DNA from 3 places in the Micromonospora sp. NPDC049139 genome. Region 3 is predicted to be linked to each of the others. Evidence: riboswitches for the same ligand, from Rfam matches in the RefSeq annotation. Region 3 holds a riboswitch; each other region holds the start of a gene.
What was found. A riboswitch is a leader RNA that binds a small molecule or an ion and turns the genes downstream of it on or off. The one in region 3 is predicted to bind cyclic di-AMP.
Positions count from the first base shown of each region.

Region 1: it holds a riboswitch for cyclic di-AMP, as region 3 does, so the genes downstream of both, ACZ6Q9_RS28985 (coiled-coil domain-containing protein) here and ACZ6Q9_RS25545 (coiled-coil domain-containing protein) in region 3, are expected to answer to the same signal.
Region 2: it holds a riboswitch for cyclic di-AMP, as region 3 does, so the genes downstream of both, ACZ6Q9_RS14995 (C40 family peptidase) here and ACZ6Q9_RS25545 (coiled-coil domain-containing protein) in region 3, are expected to answer to the same signal.

Region 1 is NZ_JBVJHK010000022.1:101,090-106,439, reverse strand. Features, by position in the region: gene ACZ6Q9_RS28995 (HelD family protein) at 1-1,057, shown strand, start outside; gene ACZ6Q9_RS28990 (cation diffusion facilitator family transporter) at 1,150-2,067, shown strand; cyclic di-AMP (ydaO/yuaA leader) riboswitch at 2,221-2,352, shown strand; gene ACZ6Q9_RS28985 (coiled-coil domain-containing protein) at 2,366-3,427, shown strand; gene ACZ6Q9_RS28980 (SRPBCC family protein) at 3,534-4,001, opposite strand; gene ACZ6Q9_RS28975 (STAS domain-containing protein) at 4,151-4,513, opposite strand; gene ACZ6Q9_RS28970 (hypothetical protein) at 4,844-4,987, shown strand; gene ACZ6Q9_RS28965 (hypothetical protein) at 5,150-5,350, shown strand, end outside.
Region 2 is NZ_JBVJHK010000007.1:4,164-9,513, reverse strand. Features, by position in the region: gene ACZ6Q9_RS15005 (C40 family peptidase) at 1-701, shown strand, start outside; gene ACZ6Q9_RS15000 (N-acetylmuramoyl-L-alanine amidase) at 799-2,820, opposite strand; cyclic di-AMP (ydaO/yuaA leader) riboswitch at 3,060-3,196, shown strand; gene ACZ6Q9_RS14995 (C40 family peptidase) at 3,209-4,249, shown strand; gene dcd (dCTP deaminase) at 4,321-4,899, opposite strand; gene ACZ6Q9_RS14985 (pyridoxamine 5'-phosphate oxidase family protein) at 4,978-5,350, shown strand, end outside.
Region 3 is NZ_JBVJHK010000017.1:127,170-132,519, forward strand. Features, by position in the region: gene ACZ6Q9_RS25535 (hypothetical protein) at 1-299, opposite strand, end outside; gene ACZ6Q9_RS25540 (YibE/F family protein) at 728-2,071, shown strand; cyclic di-AMP (ydaO/yuaA leader) riboswitch at 2,238-2,369, shown strand; gene ACZ6Q9_RS25545 (coiled-coil domain-containing protein) at 2,373-3,392, shown strand; gene ACZ6Q9_RS25550 (carbonic anhydrase) at 3,634-4,422, opposite strand; gene ACZ6Q9_RS25555 (helix-turn-helix transcriptional regulator) at 4,629-4,955, shown strand; gene ACZ6Q9_RS25560 (hypothetical protein) at 5,091-5,350, opposite strand, start outside.

The DNA of each region.
Region 1 (5,350 bases), on a different contig from region 3:
GGCGCAGGCCCGTCGGCTGGGCATCGGCCGGCTGCCCGAGCAGCGCGCGTTCGAGGACGAGGTCGCCGAGCGGCCGGAGTTCCGGGAGTTCCTCAAGGCGTGGTGGCCCCGGCTGCACCCCCGGCACGTGCTGGGCTGGCTGGCCCGCCCCGACCGGCTGCGCCGGTACGCCGGCGGGATCCTCTCCGGCGCCGAGATCCGGCTGCTGACCGACGCGTACCGGAGTCTGGACTCCGCCGGGCTGACGATCGCCGACATCGCGCTGCTGGACGAGCTGGACGCGCTGCTCGGCAAGCCGATGAAGCCGGCCCGGCGGAAGCGGGACCCGTTCCAGCTGGCCGGCGGGGTCCGCGAGCTGAGCACGTTCGCCGACCGGCAGCGCGCGGCCCGCGAGGCGGCGCGGCAGCGCCCGGAGGACTACCGGGAGTACGCGCACGTCGTGGTCGACGAGTCGCAGGACGTCTCGCCGATGCAGTGGCGCATGATCGGCCGGCGCGGCCGGCTGGCCTCGTGGACGGTGGTGGGCGACCCGGCGCAGACGGCGTGGACGGGCGACCCGGAGGAGCTGACCCGGGCCCGGGACCAGGCGCTGGGCCGGCGCAAGCGGCACCACTTCACCCTGACCACGAACTACCGCAACTCGGCGGAGATCTTCGCGGTGGCGGCGGCCGAGATCCGCCGGCTGCACCCGGACCTCCCGCTGCCCAGGGCGGTGCGCTCCACCGGCGTCGATCCGGTCGAGCTGGTGGTGCCGCCGGCGGAGCTGGAGACCGCCGTGGTGACGGCGGCCACGGCGCTGCTGGCCGAGGTGGAGGGCACCGTGGGCGTGATCACCCCGGTGCCCCGCCGGGACGAGGTGGCCGGGTGGCTGGGCGGGCTGGGCGCGCCGCGCCTGCAGGTGGTGACCAGCCTGGAGGCCAAGGGCATGGAGTACGACGGCGTGGTCCTGGTCGCCCCGGGTGAGATCCGGGCCGACCCGGGTTCGGGCGTACGGACGCTCTACGTCGCGCTGTCGCGGGCCACCCAGCGGCTGACCACCGTCGACCCGACCGGCTGAGTCGTCCCGGCCGCCGCCGGGCAGTCACTTGCACATATTGCGATGTGAGCATAGATTGAACCGGGTCCGGACGGGTGACGGAAGGTGGGCGCGTGGGTGCAGGTCATGACCACCACCACGGGTCGGTCGCGAATGCCGCGCACCGCCACCGGGGCCGCCTCTGGGCGGCGTTCGCGCTGCTCGGCGCCCTGATGGTGGTGGAGGCGGTGGCCGCCTTCCGCACCGGCTCGCTGGCCCTGCTGAGCGACGCCGGGCACATGTTCACCGACGTGCTCGGCATCGGCATGGCGCTCGCGGCGATCACCGCGACCCGGCGCGCCGGCGCGGACCCGCAGCGCACCTTCGGCCTCTACCGGCTGGAGGTGCTGGCCGCCCTGGCCAACGCCGTGCTGCTCTCCGGCGTCGCGGTCTACGTGGTCGTCGAGGCCGTACGCCGGTTCGGCGACCCGCCGGAGGTGCTCGCCGGCCCGATGCTCGCGGTCGCCGTGCTCGGCCTGCTCGCCAACGTGGCCGCCTTCGCCCTGCTGCGGTCCGGGGCGAAGGAGAGCATCAACATGCAGGGCGCATACCTGGAGGTGCTGGGCGACCTGCTGGGCTCACTCGGCGTGATCGGCGCGGCCCTGCTGATCGCCGTCACCGACTGGTGGTGGGCGGACCCGCTGGTCGCGGTGGCCATCGGGCTGTTCATCCTGCCCCGCACCTGGCGGCTCGGGCGCGCCGCGCTGCGCATCCTGGTGCAGGCCGCGCCGGAGCACCTCGAGGTCGCCAGGGTGCACGACCGGCTGGCCGCCGTGCCCGGCGTGGCCGAGGTGCACGACCTGCACGTCTGGACGCTGACCTCCGGGATGGAGGTGGCCTCGGCGCACCTGACCATGGCGCCGGGCGCGGAGGTCGGCGCGGTGCTCACCGCAGCCCGGACGGCCCTGCACGAGGACTTCCAGATCGAGCACGCGACGTTGCAGATCGAGCCGGGGGCGTCTCCCGGGGCCTGCGGGTCGGTTGAGTGGTAATGAGCACAGCCTTAAATCTGGGAGAGTATTGTTGACTTATGCCGGATTTGACGGTAAGCGGACAGGCACCCTCAGTCACCTGCGCTGCACCAGTCACACCGGCACCGGTAGGCTCGGTTCCGGCCTCCGCCAGGCGGCACCCACCGGTGCCGGCGGTGGCCGCCGCCTAATCGCCCGGCGGGGCGAACCGGGGAACCAAGTTCGTGGGGTGCATCCGCGTCAGCGGTAGGGATCTTCCGTCCCGAACCCGTCAGCTAACCCGGTCGGCGGCTGACGGAAGGACACGTGTATGCCAGTGATGGCACCTGTACGACGACGCGCCGCCCGGTTGGCGGCCCTGATCGCCGTGACGCTCACCCTCGGCGCCGCGGTCGCCCCGGTCACCACCGCCCCCGCGGCGGCCGCCTCCCGGGCCGGCCTGCTCGCCGCAGCCCCCGGCCAGGACCAGGAGGGCGGCACGCCCGCCCTGCGGGCCCAGCTCGAAGCCGCCAGCAAGGGCTACCTGGACGCCAAGCGGGCGCTGGACACGTCGGTCAAACGGCAGCAGCAGCTCGCCACGCAGCTCAAGACGACCGAGAGCGAGCTGACCGAGCGGAGCAGCAAGGTCGGCGAGATCGCCGGGGTGGCCTACCGGACCGGCCGGCTGGGGGTGGTGTCCGCCCTGCTCAACAGCAGCTCGCCGGACGGCTTCATGGACCGGGCCGCCGCTCTCGACGCGGTGGCCGCCAACGAGGACCGGGCGCTCCGCGAGCTCCAGGAGACCCGTGACCAGGCCGCCCGCACCAAGCTGGCCCTGGACGGCGAGATCCGGGAGCAGCGCAAGCAGGTCACGCTGATGGCCAAGCGCAAGGACCAGGCGGAGCGGGCGCTGACGGTGGCCAACCGGTCGCAGTCGAGCGGCGGCGGGCCGGGCGGCAGCTCCACCGCGACGGCGAAGCCGGCGCCGCGCAACTCCGACGGGTCCTGGCCGTCCGAGTCGTGCAGCGTCAACGACCCCACCCCCGCCAACGGTTGCATCACCCCGCGCACCCTGCACGCGCTCAACCAGGCCAAGGCGTCCGGCTTCACCCGCTACGTCTCCTGCTACCGCCCCGGCGGCTCCGGCGAGCACCCCAAGGGCCGGGCCTGCGACTTCGCGGCTCAGAAGAGCGGGTTCGGGGGCGACGCCACCGGCGGCGACAGGACGTACGGCAACAACCTGGCGACGTACTTCGTCAAGAACGCCGACCGGCTCGCCGTGCTCTACGTGATCTGGTACAGGCAGATCTGGCTGCCCAGCAGCGGATGGAAGTCGTACAGCGGCGCCAACGGCGACCCGTCCAGCGACCACACCAACCACGTGCACCTGTCGGTCTACTGACGCCCCGGCCCCGGTGACCCGCTCGCGGGTCGCCGGGGCGACCGCCTTCCCGCCGCCACCTCCCCGGCCGACGGCCGGGCATGCCGCCGTGTCGTCGATGCCCGGCTCAGGCGGGCGGTGACTCCGGCGGGTGCCCGCCCAGGGCGACGCCGAGCCGGGCCGCCAGCCCCAGGTGGGCGGCGCGCGCCTGGCTGAAGGCGTAGCCGAAGAGCGGGACCGGCGCGGTGAGGGTGATCTCGACGTCGATCCGGACCACGCCGTCCGGCTCGGCCCGCAGTCGGGTCCGGTTGCGCACCGTGGTGGCCGGCCACTGCCGCGCCACGGTGACGATCTCGTCCGGCCCGTCGACCAGGACGTCGGCCCGGTAGGTGACCGGCAGACGCAGCGGCCCGACGGCCAGCCGGTCGGTGATGAGGTAGCTGGCCCGCGCGCCGCGACGGGGCGACACCCGGCGGACCCGGGCGATCAGCGGGTGCAGGTCCTGCTGCCGGGCCGGGTCCGCGAGCAACCCTGCGGCGTCGGCGAGCGAGCAGCGCGCCTGGACGGTGTAGCTGAAGGAATCCCGCCTGAGCACGCCGTCTCCCCACCGTCGCCGTCGCCCGATCGTCGCGCACCGGCGGCGCGCTGGCAACGGCGCGCCGCGCTCCGCGCGCGTTTGCCGGCCGTCGATCCGCCCGCCCGACTACCGTCGGCGAGTCACCGGCGGGACCCCCGGCCGGCGGGTCAGGCGCCGGGGAGGACCTCGGGGGCGGGCGCGCCGGCGTAGTAGGGCTCGGGGGCGCCGAAGAGGCCGAGCAGGCCGGTCACCCAGAGCTGCCGGTGCACGAACCGACTCGGCTCGGTGACGACGAGCTTGACGCCGCTCACCTCGGCGGTCTGGAAGCCGGCGACCATCGCGCTGATGCCGACGGAGTCGATGAAGGTGACGAGCCTCATGTTGAGCTCGATCCGGTTGGGGCGCCCCTTGGCCAGGACCTCGGCGATCGCCTCGCGCACCTCGTATGCGGTGTCGACGTCGATCTCGCCCCGGGGGGCGATCTCGATGACACCACCGGGCATAACCGACTTCACGATCGACAGGCTCACGCGAGCACCTCCACTCGCCCGTCCGACGGGCGCCTCATCAGTACGCGGGCCGCGACCGAGAGTATTCCTCCGACGGCCTCGGTCGCCACCCCTCGGGATGAGCAATTCGCGGATGAGGGCGCACCAAGTCGCCCTAATCCGGACTTTTCACTTCTTGTTCACCCAACGATCAGCTGCCGCTGACGCGTCGCCGACCCAGGGTAGCCGTCTCCCGCCGGCACCGCCCGGCACCCGAACTTCCTGGCGTGGCCCGCCCCGCTACCGCCCGCGGGTTGCCCGTCCTGCCTAGCATCGGCCCGGAGAACGGGCGCCACGACGAAAGGACGATCGATGATCAGGAGACTCGCCGCGCTGGCCGGTGTCGGCGCGTTGCTGGCCCTCGTACTGGCCTGCGGCTTCGGCGGCGGTGACGATGACGACGACGATGACGACGACTTCGCGCGCGGCGTGACCGCGGTGGTCACGCTCCGCTGACGCACGGCGAGGGCCCCGCCCGGTGACCGGGCTCGCCCCGCGTCCGCGCGGGTTTGCGGAGGCGTCCGGTTGGGCACAGGCGGAACGAGCGAACCATGACGCGCCGGTGAGACGCCGAAGTCCGAAGTGGCCGCCGGCTTCGGCCCGAGGAGGTAACCCACCATGTTCGGTACCAATCTGCTGGATCGTCGCAGCAAGCCCGAGCGGATCGCGGACCAGGCGTGGCAGAACCTGGTCTCGGCGGTCAGCTCCGCGGGCGACAGCGTCCGCGACACCGCCCGATCGGCCCGCCGCGGCGGTTCCGGCCTCGCCGACGAGGCCGGCGACCTGGTGGGCTCCGCGGCGGACGAGGCGCGCCGCCGG
Region 2 (5,350 bases), on a different contig from region 3:
CGATGGACCGGGTCGGTGACCTCGCCGCCCGTTACTACATCACCGGCCCGTCGCAGGAGATCGGCGCGCTGCTGGTCAGCGCCAGGCCGGACACGCTCACCGAGCAGCTGACCCTCCTGGACCGGCTGGCCGCCCAGGAGCGCAAGCAGCTCGAGGGCGTCACCAAGGTCCGCGACAGGTTCGACGCGGAGAAGCAGAAGCTCGACGCGCTGATCGTGGCGCAGACCAAGCAGCAGAACGACCTGGCGGCGAAGAAGAAGCAGATCGACGCCGACATCAAGAAGCTCGAGGCGTCGCTGCCGGTGACCACCGTCAAGACGGAGAAGTGCCCGACCATCAACGGCGTGGTCAGCGAGGCGGCCCGGACCGCCATCAAGACCGCCTGCGCCCAGGTCGGCGACCCGTACGTCTGGGGCGCCACCGGCCCCAACTCGTTCGACTGCTCGGGTCTGACCCAGTACGCCTACAAGGCGGCGGGCATCCACCTGACGCACTTCACCGGCGCGCAGTGGAACGAGGGCAAGGCCATCCCGCGCTCCGAGGCACGCCCGGGTGACCTGGTGTTCTTCTTCAGCGATCTGCACCACGTCGGCCTCTACCTCGGCAACGACAAGATGGTGCACGCGCCCCGGGCCGGCAAGCCGGTCAACGTCTCCAGCATCAACACGATGCCGGTGGCCGGTTTCCGCAGACCCGGCTGATCCCGCGCCACCTGAACGGAGAGGGCCCCCGGTCGAGTAGACCGAGGGCCCTCGCCGTGCTCGGGGACGGCCTGCGCCAGCCCGGGCGAGCGGTGGGTCAGCGGGGCGCGTCCAGCGCGGAGGGCAGCAGGTTCACGTCGTCCAGGTTGACGTACATGACCCGGTGGCCGAACTGGATCTGCACGTACCTGTTCTCGCCGCGGATCACCGTCCAGTCACCCGGCGACGACCCGTCGAACGTGACGGCCCGGTAGTACTCGCCGGGGAGCACCGTGCCGACGGCGTACCGCTGGCCGGCCGAGAGGGTGTACTGGAGCGGGGAGATCGGCTGGTAGGGCACGCCGGCCGGGTAGGCGGCCTGCTCCGGGTAGGCCCGGCCGTAGACCGGGATGGTGGCCCTGCCGTCCTTCGGGGTCACCACGAAGCCCACGGACCACTTCGCGGTCGGCTTCGAGGCGGGGTTGTGGAACCACGCCTTCTGGCCGAGGTACCAGATCGCGGTCCAGTCCCCCCGCACCTCGGCCAGGGCGTACGTCTGCCCGGCGGAGGCCCGGGCGCCGTGGTCGGAGATGTACATGGTGTTCGGGGTGCCGTCGGGCCGCAGCGCGATGTCGTTGACCAGCGGCGCGTCGTGGCTCGGCGCGCTGTGCAGGATCACCGCGGACGAGCCGCGCAGCGGGCAGGGAGCCACCGGCGGGGGCGGGTTCGGCACGCCCGGCGGCTGCCGGTTGCAGCCGGTGAACTGCGGCTGGTTGGTGGCGAAGTCGGGGTCGATGGTGACCAGCCCCGTCTGCGGCGTGGCGGTCGACGTGAACGGCGCCTTGAGCAGGTCGAAGTAGTGCGACCAGTCCCAGTACGGGCCCGGGTCCCAGTGCATGCCGCGCACGGTCGAGGCGACGGTGCCGGGGACGTTGTCGTGACCGACGATGTGCTGCCGGTCCAGCGGGATGTTGTACCGCAGCGCCAGGTGGCGGACCAGCTTGGCGGAGGTGCGGTACATCGCCTCGGTGTACCAGGTGCCGTGCCCCGCGAAGCCCTCGTGCTCCAGGCCGATGGACTTGGCGTTCACGTACCAGTTGCCGGCGTGCCAGCCGACGTTCTTGGTCTTGATGTGCTGGGCGATGTGGCCGTCCACCGAGCGCAGGGTGTAGTGCCAGCCCACCCGCCTCGGGTCCTTGACGAGGTTGACGCTGGGCCCGAAGTAGCCCTCGGTGTCGTGGATGACGATGTACTCGATCTTCTGCTGGGCCGGCCGGTCGGCGAGGTCGTGGTTGCCGTAGTCACCCACGGCCGGGCCGTACTGCACGTAGGGCGCCGGGATCCACTCGCAGGAGATCGTGTCGGGGCACTCCAGCCCGTCGGGCCGGGCGACCTTGCGCAGGCCCAGCTGGTCGAGCCAGGAGCGTTCCGGCTGCACCGCGCGGGCGGCGAGGGTGACCCGCTGTCCGTCGTCGGTCAGCCGGCTGTCGCCGGCGCCGATGGTGGCGTACACCTCGTTGGCGAAGGCCGCCGCGGCGTCGGCGCTGTCCGCGCCGGAGTAGCGGGCCACCGCGCCGTACCAGGCCGCCGGGTCGGTGTCGGCGCCGACCGGGGCGCCGATCTGCTTCTGGTACGCGGCCAGCAGCGCCGCGCCGCCCCGGATGTTCGCCGTGACGTCCGTCCGCAGCGCCTCCTCGCTGGCGCCGGTCAGCTCGGCGGCGGCGTCGAGCGTCCGCAGCGAGGCCTCGGCGGGCGGCGGGGTGTCCGGTGGCTCGTGCGCCTCGGCCAGGGACGGGCGGGAGTCGTCGCCCCGCGGGTCCTCGGTGCCGTCGTCGTGGTGGGTACCCCCGGGCAGGGCGGCGACGTACTCCGCGTCGGTGAGGTGCATCGGTCCGAAGCCGCCGCTGGTGCTCGGCGTTCCGGCGTTGGTGTCCCAGCGGGACTGCAGGTAGGAGACTCCGAGCAGGACGCTCTCCGGCACGCCGTACTCCGCCGCCGCGGCGGCGTACTGCTGCTGCCGGTCGGTCGTCGGCGCGGCGGCGGCGGTTCCGGCGGCGGTGAGCGGCGTCGCCGCCAGGGCGGCCGCCACGGCGGCGGCCAGCAGGACGCGTCTGCTCCTCGATGTCGCTGACAGGTGCATCAGACCCCCAGGTCGGACGGGCGAATGTGGGGCCACCTTCGCCCCGGGCGCCACCTCCGGTCAATACCTTTCCATGCGTCACTTACCGAAGAAGGAAAATTTCGTCGCCCCGAGTGACACGCTCCACCGGCCCGCATGAGTACGGTGTGTCACGGCGCGATGGGTTGCGGATCGATAACGACCATCTCTACTCTGGTCATTCGTCGGCCGGCGACAGTCCGTCCATCCGGGGCGGTAACGGTCCGACACCGCCGAGTCGCTCCCGAGCGAGCCGGGGACCCAGGTACCCCGGGGTGAATCCGCAGCACCTGCGGTAGGGCGTCCCCTTCCCGCCCGAACCCGTCAGCTAACCCGGTAGGCGGTACGGGAAGAAGGAGTACGGAGCCCGGTGGCACACCATGCCCCGCGGCCACCGTCGGCACGGTCGGCACCCGCCGGCCCGACGACGGCTGCGCCGCGCCCACGCTGGTACCGCTGCACCACCGCCCTCGCCGCCTTGGCCGCGTTCGCCGTCGTCCTGACCGGCGGCGCCACGGCGGCCCACGCCGAACCGACGGTCGCCGAGATCGAGCGCCAGATCGACGAGGACTGGAACAAGCTCGAACCGATCATCGAACGGCACAACGCCACCCGCCAGGACCTGGCCGCCAAGCGCAGGCAGGCCGACGCCCTCGCCAAGCAGATCGAGCCCTTGGAACGGCAGGTCGAGCAGGCGATGGAGGAGGTCAGCGCGCTGGCCGTCCGCGCCTACAAGGGCGAGAACGTCTCCGCCGTCAACGCCCTGCTGGGCAGCCGCTCGCCCGACCAGATGGTCGGCCAGCTCGAACTGCTCGACCGGTTCGCCCAGCACCAGCAGCAGGACGTGCGGCAGGTCGCCGAGCTGCGCGACCGGCTGGCCGAGAAGAAGGCCCCGCTCGACGAGATGGTCGTCCAACTCGGCCGGACGGAGGCCCAGCTCGCCGCGAAGAAGAAACAGATCAACGCCGAGATCGACCGGCTGCAGAAGCTGCGGCTGCGGATCTACGGCAGCGGCGGCGGCGGTTCGCTGCGCCCCGCCCCCTGCCCGGCCAGCTACCCGGGTGGCGGTGCCGGCACCGCGGTCAAGTTCGCCTGCGCCCAGATCGGCAAGCCCTACGTCTGGGGCGCCGAGGGCCCGAACGCGTACGACTGCTCGGGCCTGATGCTCGCCGCCTGGGCGAAGGCCGGGGTATCGCTCCCGCACAACGCCGCGCAGCAGCGCCGGGTCACCGCGACCGTCACCCGGGGCGAGCTGCGCCCGGGAGACCTGGTCTTCTACTACAGCGACCTGCACCACGTCGGCATGTACGTCGGCGGGGGCTGGGTGGTGCACGCCTCCCGAGCCGGGGTGCCGGTCAAGATGAAGAAGGTCGACGACGGCCCGATCCACAGTTACGGCCGCCCCGGCTGAGGTGTAAGGAAGGGGCCCTTCCTAACGCATTCGGTAGAGGAAGGGCCCCTTCCTAACAGGCGGCCGTCGGGTCAGCGGGTCGGCCAGGTGCGCCAGTGCTGCCAGGAGCGGCTCGGGGTCGGGCCGCGCTGCCCCTGGTAGCGCGAGCCGTAGACGGCCGAGCCGTACGGGTGCTCGGCCGGCGACGAGAGCCGGAAGATGCAGAGCTGACCGATCTTCATGCCCGGCCAGAGGGTGATGGGCAGGTTGGCCACGTTGGACAGCTCCAGTGTCACGTGGCCGGAGAAGCCCGGGTCGATGAAGCCCGCGGTGGAGTGGGTGAGCAGGCCGAGCCGTCCCAGGCTCGACTTGCCCTCCAGCCGCCCGGCGAGCTGGTCGCCGAGGGAGATCACCTCCAGCGTCGAGGCGAGCACGAACTCGCCCGGGTGCAGCACGAACGGCTCGCCCTCGGGCACCTCGACCATCGACGTCAGGTCGTCCTGCTGCATCGCCGGGTCGATGTGGGTGTAGAGGTGGTTGTTGAAGACCCGGAAGAGCTTGTCCAGGCGTACGTCGATGCTGGACGGTTGCACCAGCGTGGGCTCGAACGGCTCCAGCGCGAGCGTGCCCGCCTTGATCTCGGAGACCAGGTCGCGGTCGGAGAGCAGCATCGCACCACCTTAGCGAGCGATGTGCGTGGCCTGCGTGTCGGACTACCTGTTCGTACACGTGTTCGATAGAATGTCGGCATGGCTTCCTGGTCCGAATTCGCCGCCGACGAGCCCCGCCTCGCCGACGGGATCCGCTCCCTCATGCAGCAGTACGGGCCGGGCTTCGGCTACCTGGCCACCGTCCGCGCCGACGGCGGGCCCCGGGTCCACCCCGTCTCTCCGGTGATCACCGATGAGGGGCTCTTCTGCTTCGTGGTCGACTCGCCGAAGCGGCGCGACCTGGAACGCGACGGCCGCTACGCCCTGCACTCCTTCCCGCCGGAGGAGAGTGACGACGAGGCCTACGTCGCCGGCCACGCCCGGCCGGTCACCGACCCGGCCCGGGTCGCCCGGCTGGCCCGCAGCCACCGGGCCGCGCCGCAGGTCGACTGGCGGCTGTTCGAGTTCACCG
Region 3 (5,350 bases):
GCCGCCGGGACGACGTACGCGATGGCGGGGTCCTGACCGAGCGGCGCGGCGGTGTCGTGGCGGGGCAGCGCGGCGGTGACCTGACGGAGCGGCGCGGCGGTGTCGTGGCGGGGCAGCGCCTGCGCCGCGCCGCCGTGCCCACCGGCCGCGGCGACGGCCTGCGCGGAAACCTCGGCGGGATGGCCCACGGAGTGCGAGCCGTGGCCGAGGGTGTGCATCGCGGCCAGGCCGAACAGTGTGCCGACGAGCAGCAGCAGCCGGGCCCATCGCCCCGCCGTCACTGTCGCCGCCGCCCGCACACCGACCACGGTAGTCCCCGGGGCCGGTGCGTCCGGGGGCGACCGGCGCACCCGACGGCGAATCCGCCCCGAACGAGACCGCCATCAGGCCACCACGGGAGGGCCGCCCGGCCGCCACCCGACAGTGACATGGTGGTGACCGGCGGCTGCCGGACGGGACGGACCGCGGCCGACACCAGCCCTCACGACCTGCGGCCGGATATCGGGATGGCTACCATTCGGCCGGTGGCCCTCCGCACTCCGCGCCGCCCGCACCGTCGCCCAGACCGGGCGGCGGTTTCGAGCGACCGCGACCGGCCGGGCCGGGCCGTCGCGGTGCGTGACCGAACCGACACCCCAGGGCGATCCGCCGCGGCGGTCACCCGGCCACGCCGAACCGACCGGCCCGCCGGCACGCACCCCGCCCTGGACTCGTTGGGAGACACTCGATGGGCGCCGACCACACCCGTCCCGCACCGTCCGCCCCACCGAGGGTGCGACGGATCCTCGTCGCGACGGTGGTGCCCCTGTTCGTCGCCACCCTGATCGCGGCCCTGCTGCTCTGGCCGTGGGACGCCCCGGACGCCGCGCCCGGCACCGATCCGCCCCGCCACCACGGCACGGTGACCCGGGTGGTGACGGAGCCGTGCCCGCCCACCCCGGAGGCGCCGGAGGGTGCCCCGGAGGGCCCCTGCGGCACCGTGACCGTACGCGTCGACGACGGCCCCGACGCCGGCCAGCAGGTGGAGACGCCCGTACCGGCAGGGCCGGGGGCGCCGACGGTCGCGGTCGGCGACGAGATCATCCTGGTCCAGCTCACCGATCCCGCCGACCCCTCGGCGAGCGCCTACAACATCGCCGAGCACCAGCGCGGCAAGCCGCTGCTCTGGCTGGTGGTGCTGTTCGCCGCCGCGATCGTCGCGTTCGGGCGGTGGCGGGGGCTCGCGGCGCTGGCCGGCCTAGCGGCCAGCTTCGCCATCCTGCTGACCTTCGTGCTGCCCGGCATCAGCGCCGGCAGCCCACCGCTGCTGGTCGCGGTCGTCGGCGCGGCACTGATCATGTTCGTGGTGCTCTACCTGACGCACGGGGTGACCGCGCAGACCTCGGTCGCCGTGCTCGGCACGCTGGGCAGCCTGGTGCTGACGGGCGTGCTCGGCACGATCGCCACCGCGGCGACCCACCTGACCGGGTTCGGCACCGAGGACGCCACCACGCTGTCGATGTTCCAGGCCGACGTCGACCTGCACGGCCTGCTGCTCGCCGGGATCATCATCGGCTCGCTCGGCGTGCTCGACGACGTCACCGTGACACAGGCCGCGACGGTCACCGAGCTGGCGCACGCCAACCCGGGGCTGTCCCGGATGCAGCTGTACCGCGCGGCCACCCGGGTCGGCCGCGCGCACATCGCCTCGACGGTGAACACCATCGTGCTGGCGTACGCCGGGGCCTCGCTGCCGGTGCTGCTCCTGCTGACCGCCGACTCCCGGGCGGTGAGCCAGATCCTGACCAGCGAGTTCCTGGCCCAGGAGATCGTCCGCAGCGCGGTCGCCACCCTGGGCCTGATCGCCGCCGTGCCGCTGACCACCGGGCTCGCGGCCGTGGTGACCACGGCCGGCCGGCGCGGCGGGGAGTCCGCCGACCGCGGCGCACTCCCGACCCCGCCGGCCCCCCGGCCGGCGGCCGACCGGTCCGAGGCGCTGGAGGCCCTCAGCGGGCCGCGCGCCGGAAGCACCCCCTCCGCCGCCCCCGCCGGGTGGCCCGACCGACACGGGAGCACGGACACCGCATGGTGAAACTCCTCAGCGTGACCGATCAGGACGTCCCGCCTGATAAACGCGTCACTGGTCACCCTCCGCCGTTACGAAATAACGCATTTAGTCGGCTTAGGGACGTAGATCCCCGGGAGGGCTCTCGGGTAACCTCGCTGCCGGTCACCGCCGAAGGCGCGCAGCGGCGCCTGCGGTGCCGCCGCCCAATCGCCGCCAGGCGAGCCGGGGACCCAGGCACGTGGGGTGAATCCGCGACAGCGGTAGGGGCCACTTCCGCCCCGAACCCGTCAGCTAACCCGGTCGGCGGTCGACGGAAGGGAAAACTGTGACGGCACCCCTACGCCGCTGGTTGACACCTGTGGTGGCCGTGATCGCCGCCCTGGCCGTCTTCGCCGGGCCTCTCCCGGCGGCGGCCGCACCCACCCCACCGGCCCAACCCTCCGGCCACGGGGACGACGAGCCCAAGCTGCTCAACGACCTGATCGAGACGCGGAACCGCAGCTACGTCCAGGCCAAGGCGAAGCTCGCGAAGTCGAAGAAGCGCCAACTGGAACTGGCCCTGGAGGTCGACCGGGCGCAGGCCGACCTGGCAGCACTGGCCCCGCAGGTGAGCCAGATCGCCGCCCAGTCCTACCGGACCGGGCGGATCGGCGCGGTGTCGATGCTGCTGGACACCGCCAGCCCCGACTCGTTCGTCAAGCGCGCCGCCGCCCTCGACGAGCTGAACCTGGTCAATGCCAAGAAGCTCGCCGAGGTGAACGCGGTCAAGACCCGCGCCGAGCAGGCCAAGCTGGCGCTCGATGCCGAGGTCCGCGAGCAGCAGAAGCTGACCAACGAGATGGCCCGCGGCAAGCGCGACGCGGAGAAGGCGCTCGCACTGGTCGGCGGCAGAGGGCTGACCGGCGGCAAGGTGGTCGCCACCTCGCCGGTGGCCCGGATGGCACCGGGTCGTACCGCCGACGGCGACTGGAAGCCCCTGTCCTGCACCGAGAACGACCCCACCACCTCCGGCTGCATCACCGCGCGCACCCTGCACATGTACAAGGAGGTCAAGCGGGCCGGCTTCAACCGCTTCGTCGGCTGTTACCGCTCCGGCGGGCCGTACGAGCATCCGAAGGGCCGGGCCTGCGACTGGTCGCTGCAGAGAAGCGGCTTCTCCCCCTGGCACAACGACGACACCTACATGTACGGCAACAACCTGACCGCGTTCCTGGTCCGCAACGCCGACCGGCTCGGCATCTACTACGTGATCTGGAACCGGCAGATCTGGTTCCCGGCGACCGGCTGGAAGTCCTACAGCGGCCCGTCGAACCATACGGACCACGTGCACGTATCCCTGCTCTGACGCAGCCAACGACAGGGCCGCCCCGCGCCTGCGGGGCGGCCCTGTCGGCGTCTCTGGGCCCTGCCGGCATCTGTAAGGCGTCTCTACGACCCGCTCCGGCGTCGCGCGGCCCGGTCCGGACAGCTGTGGGCCCGGTCGGCGCTCTCGGCGCTTCTGGGACCCGTGGGCGGTTGAGGCCCACTCGGCGTCCGTTGGCCCCCGTCGACGGGCGTCGGCGTCCCGGGCCGAGCGAAGGAACGGGTCAGGCGAGGGCGGCACTGACGGCAGGCTGCGCCCCGTCGACCGCGCCCGACCCGTTGGCCACCTCGGCGCTCCCCCGCGCCTCGCCGGCGGACACGGCGGTCACCGCCCGAGCCTCGCCGGCCGCCAGCCGGTACGACATGCCCACGACGGCGCAGCGCCCGGCGGCCACCTCGGCGGCGAGCACGGCCGACCTGTCCAGCATCGCCTCGACGGTCTGCGCGATGTGGATGTCGACGATGCGGTCGATGTCGTCCACGCCCTCGGCGGCGGCGCGGCGCAGGCTGGGCACCACGGCGTCCACCACGGCGCCCAGGTGCCCGGCCGGGGACGTGCCGGTGGCGTCCGCCGTACGGGCCGCCTGGACCGCCCCGCAGGAGTCGTGCCCGAGCACCACCACCAGCGGTGTGCGCAGGACCGTCACGGCGTACTCGACGCTGCCCAGCACCTCGGGGCCGACCGTGTGCCCGGCGGTGCGTACCACGAAGAGGTCGCCGAGGCCGCGGTCAAAGATGATCTCCGCGGCGAGCCGGGAGTCGGAGCAACCGACGATCACCGCGAACGGGTGCTGCCCGTCCGCGACCGCGGCACGGTGCCCGGCGTCCTGGTTGGGGTGGCGGGGGGTGCCGGTGACGAACCGGCGGTTGCCGGCCTGCAACTCGGCGAGCGCCTGCTCCGGACCGCCCGGGGTGGGGAACGCGTCCCGCACGGCGGTCGGGTCTTCCGGTGCCGGCTCCGACGACTTCCGCTCCGGGCCCGGCTGAGCGCCGGGGGATCCGGGACGACTCATCTCCCTCACCTCGTCCCTCACGAACGACCTGGTCACCCCGGCCGACGCTGGGCGCGGGCTACCCCCACGGTCACACGCACCCGAAGATACGTCAAGGGATGCGTGATATGCGTTTCATATGTTCGCGCCCGCCCGCAGACGTCGGGCGGGGCCTCCCGCGCGAGGGCGCGGCGGAAAACCCGAAAGGCGCGCCATACGATGACGACATGGCGACGACAGGGGAGAACGGGAGCACCCGCAACTGGACGTTCCTGACGAACCACGGGCACGTGCTGCTCGCCATCGCCCGCAACCCCACCGCCCGGCTACGCGACGTCGCGGACGAGGTGGGCGTCACCGAGCGGGCCGCCCAGGCGATCGTCGCCGACCTGGAGGCGGGCGGCTACCTGCACCGCACCCGGGTGGGCCGGCGCAACGAGTACACGCTCAACCCGGCCGGGCGGTTCCGGCACCCCGCCGAGGCCGACCGGCAGGTCGGCGACCTGCTCGCCCTCTTCACCGACGACGATCCCGAGAGCGCCGGCCGCACCTGAGGCCCGGGGGGCAGGCCCCGCCGTCGGCGCGCGACGGTAATCCCATCGCCTGCGCGACATCGGCGGCGCCGCGTCCGTCGCCAGGCTGTCAGGGCTCTCGCCGGCGACACGGCCGAGACGGCCGACGGAGGACGATCAGCCGCCGCGGGCGACGGGGCCGATCAGCTGACGTTCGATGGGGGTCATGCTGAGCATCACCCACTGCACCTTGCCCTTGGTGATCAGGCCGACCATCTCGGGGTGCAGCTGGGTGAACCAGCTCTGCACGCTCATCAGGCCCAGCGCGCTCGCCGCCGTCGCGGCCTCCGTCTCTGCCAACCGCTGGAGCAGCACGATGTCGCTGCGTACCAGCGCGTCGACGTCCCAGCCGGCCAGGTCGTCGCGGACCACCAGGG